Regions from separate parts of the Ferdinandcohnia salidurans genome, predicted to be linked through region 1. Evidence: riboswitches for the same ligand, from Rfam matches in the RefSeq annotation. Region 1 holds a riboswitch; each other region holds the start of a gene.

Region 1 (7,695 bases):
CATGAATGAGAACACGTCCATCTTTGAAAATGACCATTCGGTTTTGCCCTTTTTGAAATGATAGTAAGTATGGGTTTCTTTCGACTTTGCCTCCTTGGGCGGATAAAAGTTCGGCAAGAGAATGTAAATCTCTTTCGATTTTTTCACTAGGTCGTATTTGAACAGAATCCCTTCCACATAAAACAGCTGACTTTGTTTGATTTTCATAGGATAAAAAAGGATAGGTTGGATTTGTTCCACAAGAAAGACAGCTTTCCTTTTTCACACGATCAACCTTAATTGCGGTATGTTGATTTTTCCATAAATCAAATGAAACTAATTTATTCCGTAACGCATCGTAATCATCAACCAATATTTTGAGAGCTTCGGTTACCTGATAGGCTACCACCATCTGTACAGCTGGGCTGATGATTCCCACCGTATCACATGTTAGTCCTCCCATCGGTACAGTTTCTAAGAGGCAATGCAGACAAGGTGTTTGACCAGGTAGGATTGCATAACTAATACCATAGCTCCCTACGCATGCCCCGTAGATCCAAGGGATCTTATATTTTTGTGAAGCATCATTTAAGAGCATTCTTATGTCAAAATTGTCGGTAGCATCGATTATTAAATCAACATGATCAATGAGATTTTCAATCTCTTGAATAGAAACATCCATGACATGAGCCCGAATATCGACCTCTGAATTTATTTTTTCTAAGCGTTGTTTTGCTGCAACTGCTTTTGGTATACGATTGACTGCATCTTCTTCACTATATAATTGCTGTCTTTGTAAATTTGTCCACTCCACATAGTCCCGGTCCACGATTGTTAACTTTCCAATTCCGGCACGAACCAGTCCCTCTGCGCTGCCCGTACCAAGTGCACCAGCACCTACGATTAATACATGCTTACTTCTAATCTTCTTTTGTCCTTCCAATCCAATTGGAGTAAATAACTCTTGACGAGAATAGCGTTCAGTCACCCCACATCATTCCTTCCCTCAAACTCATGTGTATCCTAAATAATATTTTATCTTTAGCTTGAAATTATCGTAACACATCTAGTTCCTTTCCATGAAGTAACGGGACTTCTATATTAAAAATAATGGACTGGAGAAATAATAGCCAAGACTTAACATAATCACGAAATAAAGAATAAAAATCAAATCATACTTAGAAAGAGTCAGTTCATAGTAAAAGGTACGATCTTTTTGGTTCGAAAAGCGCTTTGCCTCCATTGCAACTGCAATCCGATGTGCACGTCTAATACTTTGTGATAATAACGGAATCGAATATGCTTTTAGTTTAAAAAAGATAGAGCGAATCCCTTTTTGGTGTTCAATCCCACGAACGCGCAAGGCATTTTGAATCGTTTGGAACTCCTCCATCATAATGGGAATCAATCGTAGTCCAGCCATAAAGCTATATGCATATTTAGGTGGCAACTTTAGTTGCTGCATCAACGAATAAAACAGAAAAACGGGACGTGTAGTTAAAGCGAACGTTAAGCCTAGACCCGCAAATATAATTCCTCTAAAACCAACAACTAATCCTTTATAAATGCTTTCCTCTGATATTGTAATGAGTCCCAACTTAAAAAGTACCGTCTCTCCTTTACCAAATAGAATCATAGATGATGAGGTTGAAAGAAAAATAAGCAAAAATGGTAAAGTAAATAGTATGATTCGTTTAAATGAATGTCCAGTGAATCCAAAAAATAAGATAAATACGACCAATGAGGTATGAATAAGTAGATGAAGAGTATCGATGAATAATACTGCAATACATAAACTGACTAGCACGAACAGCTTTATACTTGGATTTATTCGATGTAGCCATGTATCTTTACTTAAAATTTCCATGAGTAAATTCCTTTCCCTGATTACACTTGCACGAGACTAAGATTTACTTTTGCCCGATTCAGCAATTGATCTTTGATTAATCTCCCATTCTCAATGGTCCAGCTTCTAGTCGCAAAATACTCTTCAATTTTTTCATCATGTGTAACCATTATGATCGTTTTGTTCTTTTGTCTATAATCTTCTAGTAAAGAAAGAAGTGCAAACGTATTTTTTGAGTCAAGTCCAAATGTAGGCTCATCTAGTAGAAGAATTTGCTGATCTCTTACAATTGAGGCTGCTACACTTAATCTTCTTTTTTGCCCCATAGATAATTGGTAAGGATGTTTATTTTGATGCTCTATGAGGTGAAAGATTCGAAGTAGTTCCTCTACAGTCTCAGATATTTCTCGTTCATTTCGTTTATCAATTCTTAATGAATACGCAATTTCTTCATAAACAGAGTTTGTTACAAATTGAAGCTCAGGGTTTTGAAATACAAAGGTCATGAGTTGATCGAGCTTCTTTGAAGATGTAACTACTTCTCCAAAAAATGAATAGTGACCTTTTGTTTGAATGAATTGCATTAGAGAGTGAAGCAGGGTACTTTTCCCAGCACCATTTCTCCCCTTGACCACAATCCATTCTCCTTCATGGACTTGAACATCGTTCACATATATTTTTTCCTTTTTCTGTCTATATCCCTTAAATTCCTCAAGGCGAATAGATGGATGATTAAAACCTTCTGTATTTACATATTCCATCCATTTAAAGTCTTGAATAAAGTGCTCCCAGACCCCCGGATACCAAATACCTTGCTCTTTGATGAGTGTTTTATAGCTAGAAAAAATTTCAGCTTTTGAACCATCAGCAATGATTTCTCCAGATTCATTAAAAAGGATAATTCGATCAACAATTGGAAGGACGTGGTCTAGTTTGTGCTCTACGATGACTACTGTTTTATCCTCCACAACATTTCTTATAACTTCCCAAATTTCCTTTGTACCCAGTGGATCAAGCATGGATGAAGGCTCATCTAAAAATAATACATCCGGCTCTAATGCCAAGACAGATGCTATGGCTAAACGTTGTTTCATGCCTCCAGACAAAGTTTGAATGTTTGTGTGGAAATCTTCTAAATCTAATCCAACTTGCTCTAACAGACTTTTTATCCGTTCGTCCATTTGCTCCCTAGGAATTTGTAGATTTTCTAAAACAAATGCAAGTTCTTCATCAACATATGGCATGCAAAACTGTGAATCAGGATCCTGAAAAACATAGCCCCATTCTTTGGGAATCTGTAACTTATTTACCTTCATTGGTAATTCTATTGAGTTTGGAATAATCCCGCTTAATACTTGAAGGATTGTCGATTTCCCACATCCTGAAGGTCCGAGAATTAATATCTTCTCTCCTTTTTTAATATGGCAAGATAAGTCCTTAAAAAGCAAGGACTTATCTCCAGGAAATGTTAAACGAAGGTTTTCTACAAAGGCAATTGATTCCATATTCGACCCCTTTTATTTTTGATCTAGTGCATCAAAATCACTGCTGGATAGTGGGCGTACAAGTTTTGTTACTCCTGTCATTTCCAACGCACTTACTAGATAGTAAGCAAATACACCGGCAAACAAGATGGAACCTACGAATCTAGCAACTAGGAACAAAATGAGATTCCATGCAGCTAAGTCACCTATTTCTCCATATGCAAAATCCATTATTACTGACCCTAGACAAGAAGCTATAGCTGCCAAGACGACCACAGCAATATTATATTTTTTATATCGAAATAGCATAAACACTGCTTCAGCAAACAGCCCTTGTACAACACCGTACAGCAGAACGGTTAGGCCCCATGGAGACCCTAAAATAAATTCACCTGAGGCAGCTGCAATTTCTGCCAGTAAGGCAACACCCGGTTTACGAATCACAAGATACGCAACAGGCGCTGCAATAAACCACATTCCATAGATTAATTGGTCGGCATGTAGCCCAATGGGCTTTACAACATAATATAAAGAACCCCAAACAATATAAACAATCCCGAATGCAATGGCGATTACGATCGTAACCAAAATATCAGTTAGTTTTAACCCTTTGCTCATTTATACCTCTCCTTTTCTCTTTTGTTCATACAGACATTTTTGCTAGAATAGGCCAGTTTTCTAATTGGTACGCCATTTCCCAAAAGGAGTACTCATATTGACTGCTAATCATAAAATGTTCTTTCATACGGTCTCGATCTTCTTGCGTCGCTTTTTCTGCTAATTTATTTACTCTATCAATCTGTTCTTCTACTAGTTCTTTAAACCAGTCCCCACCATACGCCGCAATCCACTCCTGGTAAATCGGCTCTTCTGGTTTGCAATCTTTAAGTCTTTCACCAATTTCATAATATAGCCAATAGCAAGGTAATAAAGCAGCAATTATATCACCCAAATGGCCAGAATAAGCGGCTCTATACAAGTGTGATGTATATGCATATGCTGTCGGTGCAGGTTTAAAGGTTTTTCTTTCTTCCTCCGTAATCTCAAGTCTCTCCGAAAAACTTTTATGCAGTGCTAGTTCGGCCTCGTAAGTTCCTTGAGCATGAATAGCAAGTCGGTTTGTCGTATGTAAGTCCTCTGCCTTTGCTGCACCTAAAGACTGCACTTTTGCAAAATGAGTTAGGTAATAGGCATCCTGCATGACATAGTAGCGAAAACATTTAATTGGTAATGTACCGTCTCCAATTCCTTTGACAAATGGATGATCAAAACTTGCCTCCCAAATATGGTTTGCCTCTTTACGTATTTCTTCTGAAAATAACATGTTCATTTCTCCTCGCTTTACTGTTATTTACAAAATAAAAAACCACCTTCTTTAACAACGTAAAGAAAGTGGTTTGGATTTAGACATATAAAAAATAAAGAGACCCGTCTACCCACTTCCCTACGCTGGTATCAACCAGATCAGGTTCTAAGGGTCTCAAGGTTATGAAAAATCAATCCTCAATCTCAGCCTTAAAGTAAACGATTTAAAGGTATAAACCCATCCATACATTTACCTTTTTTAAAGGCACCCCTAGTGGAATTACAATTATTTATGCAATTTTTCTTATTTCCAATCATAACATGTTGGAAATAATTATCAAGGCTTTTTTAAGGTTTACTTGTTACTCTACATAAACTGCTGTTCCATATGCAATAATTTCAGATGCATTTTGCATAACAGCTGAGGTTTGCAATCGCATCCCGATTACTGCATTTGCTCCTTTTGCGTTTGCATCTTCCACCATTCGACCAATTGCTTTTTGGCGGGCTTCTTCCAGCATTTCAGTATAATCGGAGATTTCTCCTCCAACAATTGTCTTTAATCCAGCCATAATGTCTTTTCCAATGTGCTTTGACTGAACTGTCCCCCCTCTTACAAATCCTTTTAGTTCTTTTACTTCTTTGCCAGGTACAAAATCAGTAGTCACGATAATCATTTTCGTCATCCTCCTCTTTCTCTCGTTTTCGTTCCCATACTAATAGGGCGAATAATAGAATAATGGCAACCATGTAAAAGGCATAGAATGTCAGTGCCTTTGAAATATCAATGAACAAAAATACAATTCCTACGATTTGTCCTACAATGGCTATCATTAATACAATATATTTTGCAATATCCCTCATCATTCCCTACCTGCTTTACGTCGATAAATTTTTCTAGCAAAAATGAAATAACAAACAAGGGGCATCGGTGTTTGAATTAATCCCCATATTCCCCAAAACCAATAATTATGTCCCCGCTTTCTTGCATCTAAAAATAGCCACAAACCTTGAATAAGTACGATAATCACAACTACTAATAAAAGCAGGGTATTATTCGTATTCATGGACAATCACCCGTTTTCGATAACGAAAGAAGCTATATACTGGCAAGCTAATAGTTGCAATGCCTTGAATGATGATAAATACTAGCGGTAGCTGGAAGAATGCGGATATTAGACATGTCATCAAGAATAGAGCAACCAATATAAATGCGGTTAAATCTCTTCTAAATTTCTTCTTTTGTTTTTGTTGTTCAATTGCAACCATTTGTTCAAATACTTGTAGGTCCGGAGTGAAAACCGAGTAATGATGATCTATTTTAGTAAGAGCTTCATTTATATCTTGAATCGTTTCTTTATCCTCTTCATGTTGTTGTTTGTTGTTTAGTAGGACTAGCTTGTTTTTCTTCATGAGGTTTCAGCTCCTTTCTTACTGTATGGATTCCATTATGTATTCTTGATTTAACAGTACCAATGGCGATATGAAGCATATCAGCGATTTCTTCATACGAATACCCATAATAATGTTTGAGAACAATTGGAATCCGAATTTCATCAGAAAGCCTTCCTAGTGCATTAAGAACATCATTCCAATCCTCAGATTGGTTCTCGAATTGCCACTTCATTTTGCGTAATGCTTGCTCCTGTTGCTGATAATTTTGTTCGCGTTTCTTTTTACGGATATCGTCTATGTATAAGTTCGTCGCAATTGTTATTAGCCATGAGGAGAATTTTGCTTTACCGTTATACATTTTGATTTTTTCCATACTTTTCATCATTGCCTCTTGTGCGATGTCTTCAGCAATATCAGGTTTCATTGTAACTTTTATTAAATACTTAACTAAAAAAGGATAATGCTCTTTAAAAAGCATTGCAAACGCGAGTGAGTCACCACGCTTTGCACTGCGAATTAGTTCCTTTTCATCCATGCATTGAATTCTCCCCCGAGAAGATTTGGTTATTTTTATATTTCGCTAATAGTACGTACGAAGTCATAAAAAAGTTCACTTTCAGTTTTAAAAAGTTTTAATATGTTCATTTTCTACAGTTTAACCCATCCTATCGAATATTACATTCACTCATTTTGACTCAATAATGGAGTTTTCCACTGTTCTTGTCAGAATCATGCTATCATTCGGACTTAAACTTGTGGATTTCCTTTGGCCTTGTCAGAATCACACCCTCTTTCGGACTCGAGCTTGGAGATTTCCTCTGTACTTGTCTGAATCACACCCTTATTCGGACTCATGCTTGGAGTTTCTACTTTGGACTTGTCGGAATCACACCCTCATTCGGACTCGACCTCGGCGTTTCTCCTTTGGCTTTGTCAGAATCACACCCTCATTCGGACTCGACCTCGGAGATATCCTCCGGCATTGTCACAATCACATCCTCATTCGGACTCAAGCCCGAAGATTTCCTCTGACCTTGTCTCAATCACACCCTCATTCAGACTCAAGCTCGGAGATTTCCTCTAGCCTTGTCAGAATCACACCCTCATTCAGACTCAAGCCCGAAGATTTCCTCTGTACTTGTCAGAATCACACCCTTATTCGGACTCAGTCCTGCTGTTTTCCACTATCCTAGACGCAATAGCACTCTGCAAAAAAATCACCAAAAAGAAAAGCAGCTCTTTTAAGTAGGCTGCTTTTCAGTTCATATTATTCTTTTTCTGTTGTCTCTGCTTTTCTCGTTTGGACTAATTCATCCGTTAACTGGTCGATGCTGTTTTTTACATTACCTTTACCTGATAGGTTTTCGATAATTTCTTTTACATCAATACCTGATGATGCTTTTAACGACTCTTGAAGAGTTGACATCAAGTTAGTAGCATAACCTGTTACCTTATTGGCTCCGCTATTTTCCCCATTACTACCAGTATCCACAACTGTAATTTTGTCGATATTTGATAATGGTGCTGCCACTTCTTTCGCATATTGAGGAAGCATTTTAATAACCATATCGAGGATAGCCGCTTTCCCATATTGCTCGAATGCTTCTGCAATTTTTTGTTTTGCTTCCGCTTCTGCAAGACCTTTCAAACGGATAATATCTGCTTCAGATTCCCCTTGTGCACGCT
Region 2 (7,695 bases), on a different contig from region 1:
GGAGCAGGGGCAGGAATGAAATGTTTTGGGCTAAAAGGGGGGATTGGTTCTTCGTCTCGCATCCTTACATATCCTCATGGAAAATACACCTTAGGCGTATTGGTGCTTTCCAATTTTGGGGAGATTGATCAGTTTCGCCTAAACGGAATTCATGTTGGGCCAATCATCAAGACGAAGCTCCCGACAAAAAGCGAAACGGGTGACAAAGGCTCCATCATGATTATTATCGCAACCGATTTGCCGGTGACTTCACGTCAATTAAAGAGAATCATCAAACGTGCATCGGTGGGACTTAGTAGAACAGGTTCTTTTATTGGTAATGGGAGTGGGGATGTTTTCATCGGTTTCTCAACCGCAAACACAATCAGTCATGAAAATAAAGGGGAACTACAAAACATAAAAGTCATCCACGAAGATGATCTGGATCAAGCCTTTTTAGCAACAGCAGACGCCACGGAGGAAGCGATTTTACAGTCATTACTAACTGCGAAAACGACAACAGGCCGAAATGGAACTACCCTTTATTCGTTGGCTGAACTGATGGGTGAGATTATTTCATAATGAGGGGGAATCAACATGAATAAACCGATTATTGGTGTGACCTCACATGTTGAGTTGGATTATAAACATACGCTGTCGAATGATTATATTCAAGCTGTGATTGAAGCCGGAGGAATTCCGGTTATTTTACCAATTGGCATTGATGAAGATGTTTCACAGATTGTCAGTAAGTTAGATGGGCTTCTTCTAACAGGGGGAGGGGATATTGACCCAACCTTATTTGGAGAGGAGCCACATCCGAAGCTCGGAACGATTTCACCTGGAAGAGACCATATTGAGCCTGCTATCATTCAGGAGATGTTAACTGCAAATAAGCCAATCCTTGCGATATGTCGCGGAATCCAGATTTTGAATATCGCGCTTGGTGGGGATATGTATCAGGATATTTATGATCAGCATGAAACAGTGCTTCTTCAGCACTCCCAGAAGGCAACAAGGTATCATCTTGCTCATTTTGTGAAAGCGAAGGGAGGGAGTTTGCTAGAATCCATTGCAGGGACTTCTGAGTTTAAGGTGAATACGTATCATCATCAGGCTGTTCGCCATGTACCATATCCACTTGAGGTTTCAGGGGTTGCTTCAGATGGAATCATCGAGGCAATCGAAAGTAAGGGACATTCTTTTGTGTTAGGTGTGCAATGGCATCCCGAAGGTTTGGCGGTCAATGGAGATGAGATTGCAAAGCGTATTTTTAAAAGATTTGTAGAAAGTTGCTAAGAAAAAAAGGAGTTAAGCCTTATACATGGGACTTAACTCCTTTTCCTTATCTCCAGTACTCTAAATACTCATAATTGTCGGTGGGAACTCTTTTAATTACTTCGTTCGCATCATTGCGATAAATCTCATATTCTCGGTAGATTTCAACTTTATTTCCATCGACAATTTCTGTGTCAACATACTGCATTTCCAATTCTGGCATTAGTTCCTCGTCTGAAGTATCCTCTTCCGGGTTTGCCGTCACTTCTTCGTCAGAAGACATACCAGATACAGAGATTGCATTTTTGTATTCATAGACATCATCTGATTCAATTACACCGGTCACAAATATAATAGCTAGAATCCCGATTGCGATCAAAAATTTATTCAAGGTCACCAAACTCCTTTGTTCCATATCTATTACTCATCTATATGCAATTGAGAAAAAGAATAGGACAACTAATCCAACCGGGAGTTTGGCTAAACACAAGTTATTGAATACGGGATTTACGGAATCCATCATAAATACTGATAGCCGCAGATACTAAGAGAATAGTAATCACACCAATAATCATTCTAGAGTTAAAGTGATCTGGGTTCATAGTGAAAAGGTCTTCGGTCATATAGGTGATAAAGCCAGGGTTCATGATATTCGGATATAGGAATATAACGATGAATACAATGGCTCCAATTAGTTCCACGGCTGTATTGGAAATGGCCAAGGCTTTCGTCCATTGTCCCTTGATTAATTTATAAATAGCAAGTGCAATTTCTGTAACAATCACAACGAGAACGATTGGCCAGAACTGTAACAAAACATCTTGGTTTAGGGCTGGAACCACAAATTCAAGACCATCACTTCCGCCTTCGTATATACCTAAAAGCTGATTGGCTTTAAAATATAGAGTTGCCCAGATAGCCGTCCATAGTAGTCCACCGAATACCTCAAACTTGGGAATGGCCTTCTTCTTAGGGATATACGTGATATTTTTTAAATCATCTGGAGTCCATTTCTTTAGACTTGCTGTTAATGGTTGGTCATCTTTTGATTTATCGGTTCTCTCTATAATGGCAAACACAATAGTCAGCCAGAAGAATGTTTGTATCGATACTTCAACCATTCTCCAAATGCCGAAACCGACAATTTCTAGTACAATATTAATAACAGTTTCCTCATCTTGTTGCCCAAGAAAATACTCAGGGATGATTGCGATGAGTGAGATCACAGCTGCTATCGGTATTATCATTTTTAATAAGGTAACATACACATCAAAATAACGTGGGCCAATAAGATGCATGGGCCGGTCGAGATACCCACTCGCCAATTTTGCGGGGCTCCCTAATTTTTCTAGCGCGGTTTTTACATCTTCTTCATTGTAATCGTCAGGCAGCATATCCTCGATGGTCGACCGTAACTCAAGTGCAATATCCTTCCGATTTTTTTCAGGCAGTCTTCGAGTGACTTCCTGAACGTAGATATCAATCAGATTCATAATCTTCCTCTCCCTCTAATAATCTATATAGCTCTTTCGAATTTTGAATCCATTCCTTTTTTAATTGTAAAAAGATTTCAAGACCGAACTCACTTAAGACATAATACTTACGTGGTCTGCTTTCAGATGTATCCCAGCTGCTTGTCACCAACTCCTGTTTTTCCAGACGGCGAAGCAAAGGATATAACGTACTTTGGTCAATGGCGATACCTGAACCCTCTAATAATTGGACTAGGGAATATCCATATTGGGGGGTTCGTAATTGACTCAAAACAGCTAGTGTCAACGTTCCTCTTCTAAGTTCAGTCATTAATGAGTTAAATAAATCACTCATTCACCCACCTCATTTTTTAATACTATATGATGTACAGTATTTGATTTATACTATGTATCGTACACTATTGTGGTGACGAAAGCAATTCTTCTTTTTAAAATTAGGTGTATTCATTAAATCGCATTATTAGGGATAAAATAAATTTCAACAAGTGAAAAAGGAGTTTTTTAGATGGATGCTTCACAAGTGATACTAAGGATCGCTCTTGGTTTTGTGGTGTTGTTTGTACTTGCAAGAATAATGGGAAGAAAAGAAATCAGTCAAATGACGTTTTTTAATTTTGTTTCGGCGATTGCAATTGGTTCCATCGCAGCCAATTTTGTGCTTAGTTCAGATCTTAGTATATCTAATGGAATATTAGCGTTGATAGGGTGGAGTGTTTTTACAATTGCAATGGGTTTTATTGATATAAAGTTTAAAAAAGCAAGGAAAATAACAACAGGGGAACCAATCATTGTGATAAAAGAAGGAAAGGTAATGGAGAATTCCCTTCGTTCGACTCGATTAGATATGGATGCTCTTAATTCATTATTAAGACAAAAAGGGTACTTTTCAATTAAAGATGTTCATTATGCCATTTTTGAAACTAGTGGACAACTTTCGGTGATGCCCTACGAACATAAAATGCCTTTCACAAAAGAAGATGCTCATGTTCAGAGCAACCCCTCTGTGTACCCAATTTCTACCGAGGTTATATCAGACGGTACGATAAACAATGTGAATCTTACCAGACTAAATTTAGATACGAACTGGCTAAACCAACAATTAAAAAATGCAGGAGTGACGGATGTATCTGAAGTCTTCTACGCAGAACTACAGAAAGATGGGACTCTTTACATAGACAACAAAGACGACAATATGTTGCATTAAGAACCATAGGGACGGTTCCTGTGGTCCCTGATTTTCGAGGGAGCCACTAGAACCGTCCCCGTGGTTCTGTTATAATAGACTCAAATTGAATAAATGTAGGGGAGCTCACACTTGTGGGCTGAGAGTAAGCGAAATGTAGCTTTGACCCTTTACCTGATTTGGATAATGCCAACGTAGGGAATGTGTGTAAGTATGACGATTCATGCGGTATATCTATTTTCAGGTATACCGCATTTTTTATTTGAATGGAGGATAACCATGTTTGAGCAAATCTTAAAAAACGTTAGGCAACATACGCCGCTTGTCCATAATATTACAAACTATGTGACGGTTAATGATGTGGCAAATATCGTCCTTGCATGTGGAGGTTCACCCATTATGGCGGACGATCCGAAAGAAGTGGCGGATATTACAAGCATTTGCAATGCGCTTGTGATTAATATCGGTACTTTAAATGAGAGAACGATAGAATCTATGATTTTAGCAGGGAAAGCAGCAAACAAACTAGGGCATCCTGTAATTTTGGATCCAGTGGGAGCAGGTGCGTCTAGCTTACGAACCAATACTGTCTATCGACTTTTAAATGAGGTACAATTTGCTGTTATCAGAGGAAATTTATCGGAAATAAAAACAGTACATGCAGGTAGTGGGAATACAAAAGGTGTGGATGCAGCTGCAGAAGACGTCATCAACGAAGGTAATCTCGATGAAATGGTTCAGTTTGCAAAGCAGGTAAGTAAACAAACAGGTGCAGTCATTGCAATCACAGGTGCTATTGATATTGTTGCGAATACGGATGATGCTTTTGCGGTCAGAAACGGTCACCCAATGATGTCAAAAATCACAGGGACAGGCTGTATGCTTACTTCTGTTGTAGCTGCTTATGGTGGAGCGAATCCTGGTGACATTTTAAACAGTACAGCCGCAGCGGTGAGTGCGATGGGATATTGCGGTGAATTGGCCCATCAAAAAGTAGAAGAAACGAACTCAGGAACTTCATCATTCCGTATGTACTTGATTGATGCGATGAGTAAACTAGATTTTACACAATTACAAGGTGGTATGAACATTGAAAATCGATAAAAAATGTATGCAACTATATGCAGTAACAGACCGTGCCTGGACAGGCAGCCAAACCTTAGTTGAACAAGTGGAAACAGCATTAAAAGGTGGCATCACATTCCTTCAACTTAGAGAAAAAAATCTGGGGTATGATCATTTTTTACAAGAAGCTATTGAACTTAAAATGTTAACGGCTTTCTATGATGTTCCTTTTGTTATTAACGATAATGTTGAAATTGCGCAAGCTTGTGATGCAGATGGTGTGCATGTTGGGCAAGAGGATATGCCGGTTGAAAAGGTACGTGAAATGATTGGGCCAAATAAAATTCTCGGTGTGTCGGCTCAAAATGTAGAACAAGCGATTGCTGCTGAAAAAGCGGGTGCAGATTATCTTGGAATTGGTTCAGTATTTCCAACAGGTACAAAAAAAGACGCGAAACCGATGACATTCGAAACTGTTCAAGAAATTTGTAAGAGCGTTTCGATTCCCATTGTTGCAATTGGTGGGATTAATAAAACGAATATTTTAGAGTTGACTGGAAGTGGGGTAGACGGTGTTGCGGTAGTATCGGCAATCTTTGCACAGTCCGATATCCTTGCTGCAACAAAGGAATTACAAGAGCTTTCAGCTAAGATGTTAGGGAGTGAAGGATAATGAAAAAGGTATTGACGATTGCTGGCTCTGATTGTAGTGGGGGAGCGGGTATTCAGGCAGATATTAAAACAATTACTGCCCATAATATGTATGCAATGAGTGCCATTACGGCTCTTACTGCTCAAAATACAACTGGCGTATACGGAGTTCTTGATTCGACTCCTGAATTTGTGGGGCAACAGCTGGATTGCATCATGACTGATATTTTTCCTGATAGTGTAAAAGTTGGGATGGTGTCATCACCTGAAATCATCCATAAAATCGTGGAAAAATTAGAAGAATATAAGCCTTCAAATATAGTAGTCGATCCAGTCATGATATCAACAAGTGGAAGTAGACTTTTGAGTGAATCGGCAATGGACGCCTTGATTAGTCAATTAATTCCGCTAGCTACGATTATTACACCAAACATTCATGAGGCTGAGGCGCTTGGCGAGATGGAGATTACCTCGAAGGAAGACATGCAAGTGGCTGCCCAAAAATTGTCCGAAACCTATAAAGGTGCCATTTTAATTAAAGGTGGCCATCTTGAAGATACAGCGGATGATCTATTATATAGTAATGGCGAGTTTACATGGTTCCCAGGAGAACGTATTAGTAACCCGAACACACATGGCACAGGTTGTACGCTTTCATCAGCGATTGCTTGTAACTTAGCAAAAGGCCATGATATTAAAACAAGTATACAGGAAGCAAAACAATATATTACGGGAGCAATAGAAGCGGGACTTGATCTTGGAAAAGGTAGTGGACCGTTGAATCATTGTTATGCCATAAAGAACTGATTTTAGGAGCAGTGTCCGAAGCGGCTGTGTCAACTTCGGACAAGGCACCGTTGAACAAGCAAGCCAGTGTCTGAAGCCGAGGACAATACTAACATTTTATGTCCTCCACTTCGGAAATGATTGATTTTATTAAGTTTGCAACGCTTTGGTTCTTTGCTAATCTTGGACTTTGTCCAGACCAAAGCGACATGAAGTCCTTATTATTCTGTGAACTTGAGGCCTTCCGGATATCCTGGGTCAGTGAATTCTGAACAGGAAACTCAGGGAGGTCATTTTCGTGTTCCTTCATGTTTTCAATAAAGGGATTGACGAGTCCTCGTGCCCATTTACCAGAAAATGAACGGGTTACGACCGTTTCGTCATCAGAAGCATTTAGAATGGCATCTTTATGTACAGGATGTGCCCCACTTTCCATACAGGTCAAAAAAGCTGTCCCCATTTGAACCGCCTGTGCGCCTAAGCAAATAGAGGCCATTAAACCTCTGCTATCCATGATTCCACCAGCGGCAATAACAGGTATCTTAACACTGTCGGCCACCTGTGGTATAAGTGACATTAAGCCGATTAAGCCCTCGTGCCCGTTATTCATAAATCCTCCACGATGTCCGCCTGCTTCACTACCTTGAACAACAACTAGATCCATTCCTGATTCTTCGACTACAATGGCTTCTTTAACAGATGTTGCCGTTCCCATTAACACCATTTGATGTTGTTTTAATTCGGCAATCAGAGCTTTAGAAGGAAGGCCAAATGTAAAAGAACAAATCGGAACTTTTTCATCAATGATCACTTTGATTTGCTCATTGAATTTTTTTAATGCATCCGTAAATGAAGGGATTTCAACATGTTCTTTTGGTGGTACGTTCAATTTTTCACGAATCGGGTTGAGTAATTGATTTGCTGATTTCACTTCATTCTCTTTCGCATGAAATTGCGTTGGAACAAATAGATTAACGCCAAAAGAATGGGAGGATAGCTTTCTATTTTCCTTAATTTGTTCCTTTAGTTGCAAGGGCGTCATATAGCCGGCACCTATCATTCCTAAGCCTCCAGCATTTGAGACAGCCGCAACTAATTCTGAAGTTGTAATTCCACCAGCCATCGGAGCTTGGATAATCGGGTGTTCAATCTTTAACAGTTCAGTAACTTTATTTTTAAACAAAACGATGACCTCCTAAATGAAAAGAAAGTGGAGGAATTCCCCACTTTTATCCTATAGTTTTGTAGCTTTTAAAACAA
Region 3 (7,695 bases), on a different contig from region 1:
CGATAATATTTCTTCATTTAACACTGCAATGAAACGTTCAGATGAGGTTCGCTTTAAAAACACACCATGTTCATTTGCCCATTCATTGAGGATTGACGTAACCTGACTATTTAATGAACTCTTCCGTTGGTCATCCATCCCTTGAGTAACTTCATCATAGTTGTCTAAAAAGATAATTCCTAGCACTGTACGCTCGGCTTCATATAATTGCACAATTTCCATTTGTTCAGTGACATCAAAGAAATAAAGTAATCGTTCTTCTCTCTTAATAATTACCTTGAATTTCTGCTCATTTAACGTAATTGTCTCACTTTCGACCTCTTGCTGAATTAAAGGAACAATCAATTCCTCAACATCATATAGAGATCTCCCCACTAACGTATCAGCGTCAAGGCAATTTGATAAGTAGGCATTTGCCCATTCAACTTGAAACTCATCATTATATAGCAAGATCCCAATCGGCATTTCCATTAATGCTTCTTCGCCAACCTTTTTTAAGCGATAGGATAGAGTTGAGATATAATGCTCCATTTCTTTTTTTAGAAGTGAGTTTGCTTTGTACAAATAGTACGTAATTAATCCAAGGAGCAGAAAACTTGCTAACCCAATCACCCACTGAAAATAAACGAGAATTGCACTAAAAATACTTGTGATAACAAGTAATGCATATAAGGGATAGCGAAACAACTTTCTTTTGTAAAAGTCTGGCATGTAATTTTCAGCTCCTAAAGCTTTGTTTTACTTCTTTTTACTAATTCGATTTCGCAGTTGGAATCCTAAGTCAATTATACCTAAGATTCGAATAATATAAAGGAGAAATGGTGTTAAGACCGTTAGAACAATCGGTACGGCCTTTGGAATTCTTTTTTGATGACAGTAATAATAAATAAATGACAAACCTTGAATGACCATTAACAACTGCAGTATAAAAAAGAAGTTTAAAAAGGCGGTATATCCAAATGTCCCCTTTTCCATCTCAACAAAGCTCAAAAGTAAAATCAATAAGTAATACCATAAGATACTCTTTGGAAAATTAATCTCACGAAATGGCGGGAATGGATTCATTTTCACCCGAAGCCTTACTAGAACAGGTTTAACCGCCACAACGGTTATGAAAGCCAATAACATCGCAAGAAAGACAAACATACTTGGCATCATGTATTGCATTATTTCAACCGATTCTTCAAGCCGTGTAATGGCTTCTGTATTCATTTCTCCCCCTGTTGCCCTCATTATACTCTCAGCCATTGCAAAAGATTCTTGTGTGCTTTCTTTTAGTACTTCATTGATGTTAACTTGCAGAACGAGATTAACCGTGACAAACAGCAGCACAATCGAAAACAAATAGGACAAACATGCGCCTAAGAATAGTTCGATTCCACTTCTTCCCCTGTTAATCATTTCACCTAATAAAATCCCTGTAACTCCAAACATGATCGTAAGTATAATCCCCATAACAGAACCTAATAGTCCTGATAGGAAAAAGGCGATCAATATAAACAACAATGACTGCTTTACTTTATACTTCACTGTAAACAGAATAAATGGAATGGGCAAAAGGAATGAAAGTACCGTTCCAAGTAGTGGGAGATATAGACTGACCAGTAACAGTACACTGTATACTGCTAAAAGCATGGCACCTTCTGTTAATAATTTTGTATTTTTCACCTTTTCACCTCAACTTATATTGCAACACATCAAAAAACAGGAGCCTGTTTTACAACCACTTTCTATTTTAAAGATTTACAAGGAAGTCTTCAACTTTTGGACTTCCATAGGATTTGGCGACTTCGGCGTTTGAAGTAGGGCATGTCAGTCTTTCGTTGAAGTTTCACTGTGATGAAACTTTTTGTTTTACTTTTCCCTATTTTCTATTATGATAGTAATTAATTAATAAACGTAACCACAAGGGGAGCAATTTGCTGAGAGTGAACGTTAAAAGTTCAGACCCTTCGAACCTGTTAGTTAATGCTAGCGTAGGAATGTGGAGATTTATGAGAACTTAACCTTTTATTAAAGTTGTTCTCCTTTGGGGTGCGTTTTGTTCATTACACACTTCAAGGGGGTTTTTTTTATGAGAAATACTAGGTTACAGGCTATGATTGAAGCGGCGATTTTTGCCGTATTAGCGCTAGCATTAGACATGTTTGTACCATCAATAAAAATTGGTCCTTCCATCTCTATATCATTCGCAATGATACCTATATTTATTGTCGCACTAAGGTGGGGATTTAAAATTGGTTTCCTTGCCGGATTTTTATGGGGACTTCTACAGGTGATTTTTGATCCTTGGATTATCCATCCAGTTCAAGGTGCCATCGACTATTTCTTAGCTTTTTCTTTCATTGGATTTGCCGGTTTATTCAAAAATGGCGTTCAGGAAAGCTTAAGAACTGGTAACAAAGGTAAGTCATTAGCTTTAATCATTAGTGCCATTTTCATTGGAAGCCTTGCTCGCTACTTTTGGCATTTCGTATCAGGTTTTGTCTTCTTCGCTGAACAGCTAAAAGGCTTTGAAGCAGTATGGTTTTCTCTAACAGCTAACGGCATCACTTTTTTAGGTGCATTCATCTTCTGTTCCATTATTATGACCTTATTAATTCTTTCTTCACCACGTTTCTTCTTACTAAAACAAGAAGTACAGAAACGATTCTAGTAGTTCATTAAATAAAATATCAAAAAAGCGATGACCGCATTAGGCGATCATCGCTTTTCTTTATTATTCACCAGATACATATGGTAATAATGCCATTTGACGAGCACGTTTAATAGCAACTGTTAATTTACGTTGGTATTTTGCGCTAGTACCTGTTACACGACGAGGTAAAATTTTACCACGCTCAGAAACGAATTTTTTAAGTAAATCTACTTCTTTATAATCGATGTGTGAAATTCCATTAGCTGTGAAGTAACACACTTTACGACGCTTTGCACGTCCACCTTTACGTCCGCCTGCCATTGATTTTCCCTCCTTTTTAGTTTTCATTATATGATTGACTTACAAGTTAGAATGGAAGATCATCATCTGAAATATCGATAGGTTGTCCGTCATTTGCAAATGGATCTTGGTCTACTCTTGTAGGTCCTTGGTTTTGATTTGGGTTCTGACTCTGTCCAAATGGAGAATAGCCGCCTTGACCTTGGTTACCTTGGTTTCCACCCTGGTTACCGCCAAAACCACCTTGATTGCCACCATAGCTGCCTTGATTACCGCCATAGCCGCCACCAGGGTTACCTCCACCGCTACGCTGTTGGTCATTTGCATTTCTTGGTTCAAGGAATTGAACACTTTCTGCTACAACCTCAGTAACATATACGCGTTTGCCATCCTGGCCTTCATAATTTCTTGTTTGAAGACGACCATCAACACCTGCTAAGCTGCCCTTCTTTAAGAAGTTTGCAACATTCTCAGCTGGTCGGCGCCATACAACGCAATTAATGAAGTCAGCTTCACGTTCACCTGACTGATTCGTAAATGCTCGATTCACTGCGAGCGTGAAGGTTGCTACTGCAACTCCACTTGGGGTATATCGTAATTCAGGGTCTTTTGTAAGTCTCCCTACAAGAACTACGCGATTCATCATCAGAACCATCTCCTAACAGGATATTCAAACAGAGTCTATACTCTAAATAATTCTTATTCTTCTACTTTAACAACGATATGACGGATAATATCTTCACTGATTTTCGCTAAACGATCGAATTCGTTAACAGCTTCAGCATTAGACATTACGTTAAGAATCATGTAATAACCATCGCGGAAATCATTGATTTCATAAGCTAAACGGCGCTTACCCCATTCTTTTACGTTTGTAATCTCCGCACCATTGTCTGTTAGAATGCCATTAAAGCGCTCAACTAAAGCCTTTTTCGCTTCATCATCAATGTTTGGACGGATGATATACATAACTTCGTATTTTCTCATCACGTTACACCTCCTTTTGGACTAACGGCCCTTTTACCTAAAAAGGGCAAGGAGCAATTATTTCAATTACTCACAGAAAAATATTATAGCACATAAAAAAATCGTAGGCAAGAACTGTTTCAACAACGGATTATTAGCTCAATTGAAAAAATAAATAAAAGTTTCTCACGATTGAGCTAATAATCACCTGTTACCTTAACAAAACAGCCACAAAACGTGTATATCATCGTCCTGTGGCTAGTTCCTCGTTAAACACCTTATACATTAAATCGGAAATGAATGACATCCCCATCTTGTACAACATATTCTTTACCTTCTAGGCGAACCTTTCCTGCCTCACGAGCAGCATTCATAGAACCGCCTGTAAGAAGGTCTTCATACGATACCGTCTCAGCGCGGATAAATCCTCTCTCAAAATCAGAGTGAATGATACCAGCACACTGTGGAGCCTTCATTCCTTTTCTAAACGTCCACGCTCTTACCTCTTGTACACCGGCAGTAAAATACGTAGCAAGTCCTAATAAGTGATACGCAGCTCGAATCAATTGATCAAGACCAGACTCTTCTATTCCTAGCTCTTCAAGGAACATTGCCTTTTCTTCCCCTTCAAGCTCTGCAATTTCAGACTCAATCTTTGCACAAACAACAATGACTTCAGCATTTTCCTTTTGTGCAAACTCACGTACTAATTGAACATATTCATTCGAAGAAGGGTCTGCTACTTCGTCTTCACTAACATTCGCAACATACAATACTGGTTTACTTGTTAGTAAGTGCATTCCCTTTACATATTTCAGTTGCTCTTCAGTAAATTCAACTGCACGAGCTGGCTGCTCATTTTCAAATGCTTCTTTTAACTGTACAAGCACCTCATGCTCAGCAACTGCATCCTTATCCTTTTGCTTAGCAAGCTTTGCAACACGGTCAATTCGCTTATCAACTGATTCAAGGTCAGCTAAAATCAACTCTAAGTTGATTGTTTCAATATCGGCAATTGGATCTACCTTACCTGCTACGTGAGTGATATTATCATCTGCAAAACAGCGTACCACATGACAAATCGCATCTACCTGGCGAATATGTGATAAAAATTTATTACCAAGACCTTCCCCTTTACTGGCACCTTTTACAATCCCTGCAATATCAGTAAATTCAAAGGTTGTTGGTACAGTTTTTTTAGGTTGTACTAATTCCGTTAATTTATTTAAACGCTCATCTGGAACCTCAACAATCCCCACATTTGGGTCAATTGTACAGAACGGATAGTTCGCTGATTCCGCACCTGCTTGTGTAATTGCATTAAAAAGAGTTGATTTTCCAACGTTAGGAAGACCAACGATACCTGCTGTTAACGCCATTGATTTTTCCACTCCTCTTATCCGAAACATACTAGCCTTCAACAATTATAGGTTTTCCTTATAAAAAATACAAGCCGTTTCGGCTAGAAACGGCTTTTGTATAAATCCACCATTCTAAAGCTTTTCAATTCTAACAAGGCAATCATATAAAGTACTGCCAAGTCCGTTATCGGAAACTTCATGTGAGGTGAGATTATTGACACTACCACCAAAGATATGCCATTGTCCTTCATCAATACAAATAATCTTTGGAGATGACTCTTTTAATATTTGCACTTTCCCTGTAATTTCTCCACGATCATTAAATACCCTTACCTTATCATTCGGCTCAAGATTTTTCTGTTCCGCAATATCCTTCGAAACCTCAACTTTTACTGTTTGAAGGCCTTCAATCAAAGGATAATTTTGTGAATGGTTTGAACGTAAAGGGTGAATCGTTAGTAGTGAGTATGGATATTTTTCCGCTAACCCTTGATTAGAAAATATCGATTCTTTTGGATATGATATTTTCATACGTCCATCATACCCTTTCATCTCTCCTAAAGATGATGTGAATTCAAATTTTCCAGATGGAGTTGAAAAGTGAAAATCATTCCACGGTACAAGTCTTACAGGCAATGGTACGTGACTTTTTTCTTTAATCTCCTCAAAGGTAATCCCCTTGTCTTCTAATGAACCTACTCCCATTTTTATAAATTCTTCTCTTGAATAATTAAAATCTTCACCAAACCCTAACCTTTTGGCTAATTCACTCCAAATCCAAACATCTGATTTTGCCTCTCCACGAGCCTCAACTAATTTAGGTCCATAATTGACAAAATGATGGTACATGGATGAATAATAAATATCCTCTTCTTCAAACACAGTAGCTGAAGGAAGTACATAATCGGCTAATCTTGCCGTGTCTGTCATAAACTGTTCTAATACAACTAATGTATCTACCGATTGAAAGGCTTCCAGCACTCTATTTGTGTTTGGAACTTGAGTTAACGGGTTCCCACTTGATACCATAATCATTTTTATTGGTGGTTCTGAAGCAGTCAGAATCTTTTCCGCTTGCTCACTCATAACGAAAGATCTCGACTGTTTCTTTCTTTCTGGAAGTGTTAAAGCCGCACTATCAAAACTTTGGCCAACTTGCGTATTCCCAAAATTAGCACCACCACCTGGGACACCTACATTACCACTGACTGCAACTAATGCATCAATTAGACGAATGGTATTTCCACCATTTGCATATCGCTGCATCCCTAACCCCATATAGGTTGCCGTTGGCCCATTAGTAAATATGTGGGCTAAATTTGTAATTGTTTCACGTGGAACATTTGTTATTTTTTCAATTTCTTCCATTGAGATTGATTCGATTACAGCCAATAAATCATTAAATCCAACCGTATACTTTTCAATAAACCCTTTATCCTGCAAATCTAAACGAAGTAATTCCTTCATAATACCAATCGCCAAAAAACCATCCATTCCTGGAGTAATTGGGATATAGGAGTTTGCAATTTTTGCCGTTCCGTTGTAAATGGGATCAATGACGATTATGTTCGTACCCTTCTTTTTTACCTCCTGTAAATAACCAAAGAGATGCATATTCGTGCGTGCCACATTTCTTCCCCAAATAATTACATTTTTACTATTGTATATATCATCAGGAGCATGACTTGCTGAATTTCCAAAATCCCAATTTTGTGCTTCAATACCTGATCCCCAGCAAATGCTACCGATTAAGTCAGTAGCACCACCATAACAATTAAAAAATCGATCAGGTATTTTAGTTAAAAGGCCACCATTTGCATAGTCATGACTGTGCAAAACAGCGGTCGAACCATATTTTTGTCTTACTACTAAAAGCTTCTCTGAGATTTCTGTTAATGCTTGTTCCCATGAAATTCTTTGAAACTCCCCATCTACCTTTTTCAATGGGTAAAGAATACGATCATCAGAGTTTGTTCGTGCTTCCAGCATACGTCCTCTGCCGCAAATTTTGCCCTTCGTAATTGGATGATCTTTATCTCCATCTATTTTAACAACTTTACCGTTTTCCACTTCAACAACAAAACCACAACTGTCCCAACAATTTAAAGGACATGCGGATTTAAATGTGGCCATTCTCCTCATCTCCTATACATGTAGAAAACCTACCAAAATCTCATATCCTCTATTATAAATCACAGCACCTAACATTCTATAGAAAATATTTCCCTTAAAAGTAAATTCGAAAAAATAAAGCACGAGGCCTAATCCTCATGCTTCACAAGAATCTTCTTTAGTTTTCGACCAAACTCTTTTCGCGGAATGAGTACACTATGTTCGCAGCCTTCACATTTGATTCGAATATCCATCCCTACTCGAATAATTTTCCATTTATTTGTTCCACATGGATGAGGTTTCTTCATTTCTACAATA
Region 4 (7,695 bases), on a different contig from region 1:
GGATAAATAATAAATTTCGTAATCTTGGTGCAGATGATGTGTTGCCATCGACGGATAGTAACCACTAAAACGATTGATATAAAAAGGCTGTTCACGAAGAGAAACACTTATTTTTTGTACCACTATTCCACTCCTCTCCAAATGAGCCAACAAAGTCCTTAGTTTGTTCTTCCCTTTGTACTCGCTTTAAAACTATTACTCTATTTATGTTCTTTTTATTACATGTTCATCTGCCCATATCCTTCATTTTTTAAGGAATCACAACTTTACTCCTATTTAATATAAAAAGAAACTAGGACAAAGGCACCCCTCCCCTGTGTACAGGCCTTAAACATATTCGAAAATGTAAACAATAACGTCTTCTTCTCACAAAATATGTAATGAGAAGCTTGCTAAACTAATATAGAAGTTTTTGATCCCCTTCTAATGAAAGGGTTTGCAAAATAATCTGATGATTACCGTTAGATGTACGCTAGGAGGTGAAATTTAAACGTTTGTTAACATTTGTTTTACATCGAGAATTAAAAAAATTGCAAAGGTGGTATATTATGAAGTTTAGAAAAGCAATGGTCTGGGTCCTGGTTTTATCCTTATTTGCACCATTTTTCTTGAACGGAAACAGAACGGCTCACGCTGCAGAAATCGATTCGATCCCAAACACTACTAGGTATATCAAAGATTATGACAATAGTTTTCTATCTGTTTCTGGTTATGCCTCATTAGGGGTGAATGACCGAAGTGAATACATTGATACACCCTATTATCGACAGGTCAAAACAGAAAGAGATTTTTTACAGGCCATTTTGGATTCACAGGCTGGAAGAGTGAAAGTAATTGAAATCGCCAAGGATTTAAATTTTGGGTGGAAACATTTAAATCTGAGTTCTGAGGAAACAAAAAAGTATCGTTTCATTACGAAATACCGGGATCCTATGAACGGATTTACCAATCCAAAAATAGCAACTTCTGGTGTTTCACAACTAAATATTGATGGTGTTGACGGACTTACGATTTTTTCAAAAAAAGGAAAAACGATTCGATCTGTCGAGTTTAAATTACAACGGTCAACGAACGATATTGTCATACGTAATCTGAATTTTGATGGCATGTGGCAATGGGATGATACAGGAAAACACAAGGAAGTAGGCTGGACTTATATTAAAATAAATGGCGCCAATAATGTATGGATTGACCATTGTAAATTTCCGATTGCAGCAGATGGATTAATTGATACGGAGAACGGTGGCTCCAACATCACGATTTCCTGGTCTGAATTCGGATTACCTGCGGATGAAAATCCTTCAACAGATAGTGATATTTATCAAACGGTTCAGTTTATGGAAGAGAAATATGCTGCAAATGAATTGAATTCCGATAGCGTGTATTACAACATGCGTAACGAAGGTGCCACTAAAGAACAAATCATGGCCTATGCTGCGTACCACAGTAAGGTGCATTTATCGGGTTCTGGTGATAAAGACTATGTGAATTATGTGTCAAGTAGTGGTAATGAGATAAAGGACGGCAATCAAAGAATACGTTTAACACTCGCTTATAATACGTATACCAATGTTGGACAGAGAATCCCTATGATACGCCAAGGTTCTGGTCATGCGTACAACTTGTATTTGGATAATTCCACTCATCATGCGATTTTAGAGAATGTTACCGCAATTGCTGAATTCGGTACAGATACACTTTCACGAGCACTAAATGCTAGAAATGGTGCCTCAATTGCAGCAGATACATCTGTATTCAATGACATTAACGAGCCAATCACAGGTGCGGAAATTCAGGGATTAGATACTAAAAATATGGATGCCCAATGGGCTGATTTATTCCAAGCAGCTTATAATAGAAACTTAATTGTAAACTCAAAAATCTCCAATCAATATGGAACGTATACAGGAAGCAGTTGGGACAACAATGGGGAAAATCTATTTACAAAAGGATTTACATGGCATGATAAATCTACGATTGGAAATTGGGCATGGTCTTCTCATATTGTTGGAAGTGAAAATATGAGTAAAATGAACCCACCAACTGATCCATTTGTCTTTGAGTATAACTATGACGAGAAACTCCCTTATACGTATAACGTGGTCCCATTAGACAGCGTTGTTCCAACACTTACAAAATATGCAGGTGTGAACAAAGTAAATATGAGCCCTATCGCCTGGTTAAAAACTGACTACACCTCTAACAGCAAAGGGCAGTAATAGAAAAACGATTTTGTAGGCTCAGAGAGACAGGTTCCGTGATCCGGCTAGGTCACGAACCTGTCCCCTTGACCCTGCTTTGTTCTAAGAACTTCCCTATATCTTCTCGACTTTCTTCATAGTAATTATTAAACAAAATGGGAAAACTAACTATGTTTTAATAGGGTAGTAACTATCCCTACTGCTCTTATACATATAACTACTATTTTGTTTAATATTCTATTTAGAAAGGAGTGGATCTAAGATGGAACAATCAAATGAACATTTGCCATTTCTAAAATTAACCGCAACTGAGGTATCTAATATTTGGTCTTCGTTTTTAATGAGCAGTATGCAACAAAGACTATTTGAATATTTTTTGGTAAGTACGGAAGATAGTCATATAAAACACATTGTTGAAAAAATGTTAATTCAATCTGAAAAGAATCTTGATGAACTTAATGATATCTTTAATAAAGAAAATCTTTCTGTCCCTCTTGGTTTTACCGATGAAGATGTAAGTGTGGACGTGACCAAAGTATTTTCTGATATATTTATTTTGAATTTTTGTTTCGATTTAACACATCTCGCGATGAGTACATATCCTATTGCATTATCAGATTGCCCAAGAAGCGATATTCGGAATCATTTTCAAGGTAACATTACGTTTTCTGTAAATATCCAGAATGAAATTGTAGACCTCATGTTATCCAAAGGCGTATATTTGAAACCTCCACAAGTAGCAATCGATAGTGAGGTGGAATATGCTAAAAACTTCATGTATCTCAATGGTTTTATTGGTAGTTCAAGACCTTTAAACGCTGCTGAGATAGCTAATCTTTCAAGGATTATCTATAGGGGACAGTTTTCAAAGATGATTTTTGTTACTTTTAGTAAATTAGCCCAAAAAAAAGATTTGAAACAACACTTTGGAAAAGGCAGAGATGGGATCGAAAAAGTTCTACATTCACTTCAAGAAGTTCTTGAAGAAGAAAATATTCCGATTTCAGCTTCAGGAGACTATCAAATTTCGAATATAGAGATATCTCCTTTTTCCGATAAATTAATGTTGTTTTTTGCTAATACTTGTTTAGGTATATTCTGTTTTACTATGGTAAATCAAGCTATGACTTCCAGTTTACGAACGGATATAGTTGCAAAATTAGATAAAATATCAGATGATATGAAAAAGTTTTATGGAATGGGCTTACTGTTAGCGATAAAAGAAAAATGGTTTGAACAACCTCCCCAAGCAGTAGATAGAAAAGTATAAGACTAGTTAGCCTAATAAAGGACTAGGAAATTTAATTTCCTAGTCCTTTTTGCACGATAAAAAATCTTCATGTTTTCACATTGAATTATATATATATAAATGATGGAATTATTAATGGACTTAAATAAGATTTAATATCCGACAGGAGATGATTTTTTGAGCACATTCAATCCCGACAAATTATCGGTCGAATACAGGGATAGCGTTACTGCTACAGCACCCATTATTCCAAGATATTACACACTAACACACTCTGATACAACTGCCGAATTATTTTTAACAATAGGCTATCATTATGCCTGGGATAAAATTAATTCGATGAGAGATGAAGTATTAGGTGAATGGAGAACAGATGGAAGTCACTTCCATTACCAGGTTTATTTATATATTGATCAAGGAGAATATAACCTACAAGTTGCAGCAAAGCGAAATGAAATCTTTAGACGTGAATTGCCACTTGCCTTAACAGCTATTCGATACGGAGATCGATTTTTATTCAATGCTTACCCTACTCTTGACCACGCTCCCATCATAGTTACCTTCACTTCTGCCTATCCTCAGTTTGCTAGACATGAAAATTGGGCTACTTTCCAAGATTATTCCATATGAAAGAAATCGAAACTTTGTGGAAATTTTATTACGAAAAAAGGTTCCGTGACTGAACATGTGCACGGAACCTAACCACTTGTCCTATAGATTAATCGGCCACTCCTCAAGATTTTCGGCCATATCCCAGAACATATATTCAAACATACTCGTTTTGACGACGATTTCTTCAAGTACTGCTAAATCTCGCTCTGGTTTTCCGCTTGCGATTTCATTGATAAGCTGCTTACAGTCTTCCGCTAACGCTGAAAACTCATCGGATGAATACATTTTCACCCATTCCCCATAGAATTCATGCTCAACTGCTCCAGGCCATTTGACGAGCTCTTTTCCAATAAAGTTATAGCTCCATGCACAGGCTAGGACTGCAGCGACAACATTTTCTACACCACCAAGTTGCGCTACATTCAACATGTAGCTTGTGTAAGATGTTGTAGTTGATGCAGGTCTAGTCGCCTCGAGCTCTTCTGGAGATATTTCAAACTTTGCGGCATATTGGCGGTGAAGATCCATCTCCATCTCCAACGTACCATGCAAAAGGTTTGCAAAAATGGACATCGTTTTTAAATCCGGGGCCTTCGCACTCCCCAACGCAAAAAGTCTGCAATACTCAATCAGGTACACATAATCCTGCTTCATATAATGCTTAAACTTTCCTTTTCCAACCAACCCTCGCCAATCCCTTTCACGAAAGGATGCTCCAAATACGAATTCCAAATAGGCTCCACTCGATTCCATAAACGATCAGTAAAAAGACTGCTCACTTTCTTGTCCCCTTTCTCCATTTGACCTTGGGGGAGATAAAAAAAACCCATCACTAGTGACTAGAAATGGGTTAGGCAATATATATCGTTTGTTTACACATAACGTGCCAACTCCACTTCCCTACGCTAGTGTTACCTAGATCAGGTTCAAAGGGTCGATATCTCTATCTCTCAGCACAAACATGCTCCCCTAGTCGAATTGTTAGATTATTAAGTTACTAGATACTAGTTAAACATAGCGGATACGAAAAGGCAAGTAAGACATGTCCATTTATCCCGCTTGAGTCAATGGACATGTTCCAGCATCCCGTAAAAAAAACGAGTTGGCATTTATAGCCAACTCATTTTTATCTTAATCATCAAACAATCAATTCATATACTTTGCAACCAGCGCATAGCATCTTTCCCTTGTCATAGTTGCTTGGGTAGCTACATATTCTAAGGTTTCCGTCGAGCCACCTTTATATTTCAATGATGATTCTTTTGCGGTTTCATCTCTATGTTTAATCCAATTTCGTTGTTCTTCTCGTAATTGATTCATTTGTTCAGAGTCAAGCTGTTCATTTAACATTCCATAAATCTCGTTCAATTTTTCATCCCACTTTTTATACCTTGCCGCCTCTTGTTCTTCCAATTCTGCCATTGTTGCTGTATCTTCGGCGTTTCTATCTGCTTCTTCCATTTTATTTAATTCTTTAAGATATGCATCCTTCATACCTTCGGTTATTTCATTCTTGTTACTAGATTTCGATGTCTCGTCATGTTCAGTCGTAGATGGTTCTTTAGATGTCTCTTCTTTGTTTTTAATCTGAGTATTTTCAGGACTCTCAGATTTATTTATTTCACCAGACTTCTCATTGGTAGCTGGTTTTTCCTCTGTTTTTAAATTCGTGCTAGTTTCTGATTCTTCGTTTTCTGGTTTAGCATTTGCCTCATCCGTTGAGTTACTACAAGCAACTAACGAGAAAAATGCTATGATGGTCATTACAGTTAGTAATCGCTGTTTATTTTTCATTACACTGCCTCCTCTACTAAACAGTATATCATAAAATTTTCCAGTAGTTTTTAAGAAAGTTCAAATTATTTGTTAAGCAACTCTCACCTAACCCAAACAAAAAACACTCACATTTGTAAGTGTCCTAAAGACTATATTGTATTCCCTTTTTTCTTAGCATCTGCATCCAAACCAGCACCAATCGCAATGCCGATGCTCATCCCAATCGGCAACCCTAATGCAATATTATCAAAAATCGTTAATCCAAACACCATACCCAAACTCATACCTATAGACATGTATAATGTGAGATACATCCCTTCAGGTACCAACTTATGTTCCTTTTGAAGATGTGCAGCAATTCCTTTGATCACTTGTTTATGATGTTTACTGTCCTTATCAATTTCATCGTCATTCGCTTCCAGTTGAGTAAAATGATTCTTTAAATCAACTAGATGTTGCTGACACTCTTCACAACTTGCCGAAAAAGAATCCAGCTTTTCAACCACTCGTTCACATTTATTTAAATCAAGCTTTTTTGAAAGTTCATTACTTATGGTACTCCTTAGTTTCTCTATATTTGTTTTAATGTCATCTACATGATTTTCCACTATACCACCGCCTAATGGGATCTTAATTTAGCCAAGGTTCATTTATTTCTTATACCTTATTTACGAATGAAACATGATTTAGTTTCGTTTTTTAATGATAACCACATCCGTAAGAACAGACACAAAATAAAAGAGAGGATTCATTATTATCCTCCCTATACCTTATTTTGCTAAACTACTCCATATATAATTGAATCTTACACACAAATTAAGATCATTATTCTACCATATTTGCGAATGGCCTCTTTCTATGTACCTTTTTAAAACCCTTAATCAGTTGATTTTTTACATCATTAGGATCCTCGACAGGTAGTTCCTTCCAACAAACTATCAAATGATTGATATCCTCAATTTGCCAAATAACCCTTCCGCCGTAGTGGCTCGCGTTTCTTCCACTACCGAATTTTAATAATTGCTTTATTCTTGAATTCAGAGTAGCAGAGCTTTTTCCACCACCGGCTTTCCCTATATAGATTACTTTCGTATCCTGTACCCAACTTTCATTTAACTTTCCTACTGGAACATTAGGATCTTTCCCTTTAAAATAACCACCTGTACCTTTTCTCAAAAACTCTGGTGAATGATCAGGGGTATAGAGCACCATATAAACCCCTTTAGTGTGTGGAACGATCGAATGATTTTGCATCAATTCAGTAATCGGAATATAACCTTCAAAGCCATACTCTTTAATTGATTTAAAATTATTGTAATCCATTTGATCACCTCAATTTATGAGTATGAGTAGACTGAACATTTATTCAAACTAATTCTACGATTATCCATTAAATTTCCATAAATGTTTATGCAAGGAGCATGTTCTTAACAAAAGAAGCCTTTTGGAAAATGGTCTGTACTTCGTTCTTAATTGAAAAAAGTGCCTGAACCCTTAATAATGTCATATAGGGTTTAGACACTTTTCTTTCCTTTAAATATACTTTGCTGTTATAGATCGTTCACAAGCCTTTACCCCTGCAGGTGGGCCTTCATATAAAATTTCTCCACCACCCGTACCTCCGTCTGGGCCTAAATCAATAATCCAATCACTGTTTCGGATGACGTCCAGGTTATGTTCAATGACAATGACTGTATTACCCTTTTCAACTAATTTTTCGATAATCACTAGAATATTGGATACATCGGATAGATGCAGTCCAGTTGTCGGTTCATCTAGAATATAGATATTCCCCTTCTTATTTATCTCTTTTGCGAGTTTCAGTCTTTGACTCTCCCCACCAGATAATGTGTTTAG

What was found. Region 1 has a riboswitch for thiamine pyrophosphate ahead of tenA (thiaminase II). Riboswitches for the same ligand answer to the same signal wherever they lie in the genome.
Region 2: linked by a shared signal. The riboswitch ahead of thiM (hydroxyethylthiazole kinase) and the one ahead of tenA (thiaminase II) in region 1 are both predicted to bind thiamine pyrophosphate.
Region 3: linked by a shared signal. The riboswitch ahead of thiT (energy-coupled thiamine transporter ThiT) and the one ahead of tenA (thiaminase II) in region 1 are both predicted to bind thiamine pyrophosphate.
Region 4: linked by a shared signal. The riboswitch ahead of tenA (thiaminase II) and the one ahead of tenA (thiaminase II) in region 1 are both predicted to bind thiamine pyrophosphate.

What each region holds. Positions count from the first base shown of each region.
Region 1 covers NZ_JBHUEK010000026.1:123,251-130,945, reverse strand. Annotated here, with positions in the region: gene ACFSFW_RS18840 (thiazole biosynthesis adenylyltransferase ThiF) at 1-967, opposite strand, end outside; gene ACFSFW_RS18835 (energy-coupling factor transporter transmembrane component T family protein) at 1,076-1,846, opposite strand; gene ACFSFW_RS18830 (ABC transporter ATP-binding protein) at 1,867-3,330, opposite strand; gene ACFSFW_RS18825 (ECF transporter S component) at 3,343-3,927, opposite strand; gene tenA (thiaminase II) at 3,953-4,633, opposite strand; TPP riboswitch at 4,734-4,897, opposite strand; gene ACFSFW_RS18815 (YbjQ family protein) at 4,977-5,291, opposite strand; gene ACFSFW_RS18810 (hypothetical protein) at 5,272-5,481, opposite strand; gene ACFSFW_RS18805 (sigmaY antisigma factor component) at 5,478-5,681, opposite strand; gene ACFSFW_RS18800 (YxlC family protein) at 5,668-6,027, opposite strand; gene sigY (RNA polymerase sigma factor SigY) at 5,981-6,544, opposite strand; gene floT (flotillin lipid rafts scaffold protein FloT) at 7,277-7,695, opposite strand, start outside.
Region 2 covers NZ_JBHUEK010000009.1:27,275-34,969, forward strand. Annotated here, with positions in the region: gene ACFSFW_RS06825 (DmpA family aminopeptidase) at 1-561, shown strand, start outside; gene ACFSFW_RS06830 (gamma-glutamyl-gamma-aminobutyrate hydrolase family protein) at 577-1,278, shown strand; gene ACFSFW_RS06835 (hypothetical protein) at 1,325-1,648, opposite strand; gene ACFSFW_RS06840 (HAAS signaling domain-containing protein) at 1,749-2,750, opposite strand; gene ACFSFW_RS06845 (PadR family transcriptional regulator) at 2,737-3,084, opposite strand; gene ACFSFW_RS06850 (YetF domain-containing protein) at 3,256-3,954, shown strand; TPP riboswitch at 4,042-4,151, shown strand; gene thiM (hydroxyethylthiazole kinase) at 4,213-5,037, shown strand; gene thiE (thiamine phosphate synthase) at 5,024-5,671, shown strand; gene thiD (bifunctional hydroxymethylpyrimidine kinase/phosphomethylpyrimidine kinase) at 5,671-6,456, shown strand; gene ACFSFW_RS06870 (NAD(P)H-dependent flavin oxidoreductase) at 6,545-7,618, opposite strand; gene ACFSFW_RS06875 (class I SAM-dependent methyltransferase) at 7,670-7,695, opposite strand, start outside.
Region 3 covers NZ_JBHUEK010000025.1:781,678-789,372, forward strand. Annotated here, with positions in the region: gene ACFSFW_RS18055 (DHH family phosphoesterase) at 1-711, opposite strand, end outside; gene ACFSFW_RS18060 (YybS family protein) at 739-1,668, opposite strand; TPP riboswitch at 1,899-2,000, shown strand; gene thiT (energy-coupled thiamine transporter ThiT) at 2,075-2,656, shown strand; gene rpsR (30S ribosomal protein S18) at 2,720-2,959, opposite strand; gene ssb (single-stranded DNA-binding protein) at 3,006-3,584, opposite strand; gene rpsF (30S ribosomal protein S6) at 3,638-3,925, opposite strand; gene ychF (redox-regulated ATPase YchF) at 4,183-5,283, opposite strand; gene ACFSFW_RS18090 (molybdopterin-dependent oxidoreductase) at 5,398-7,398, opposite strand; gene ACFSFW_RS18095 (DUF951 domain-containing protein) at 7,527-7,695, opposite strand, start outside.
Region 4 covers NZ_JBHUEK010000023.1:6,923-14,617, reverse strand. Annotated here, with positions in the region: gene ACFSFW_RS14400 (AraC family transcriptional regulator) at 1-123, opposite strand, end outside; gene ACFSFW_RS14395 (pectate lyase family protein) at 549-2,219, shown strand; gene ACFSFW_RS14390 (DUF3231 family protein) at 2,464-3,471, shown strand; gene ACFSFW_RS14385 (staygreen family protein) at 3,628-4,080, shown strand; partial or broken gene tenA (thiaminase II) at 4,162-4,862, opposite strand; TPP riboswitch at 4,943-5,043, opposite strand; gene ACFSFW_RS14375 (lysozyme inhibitor LprI family protein) at 5,209-5,856, opposite strand; gene ACFSFW_RS14370 (glycine zipper domain-containing protein) at 5,988-6,446, opposite strand; gene ACFSFW_RS14365 (hypothetical protein) at 6,664-7,161, opposite strand; gene ACFSFW_RS14360 (ATP-binding cassette domain-containing protein) at 7,372-7,695, opposite strand, start outside.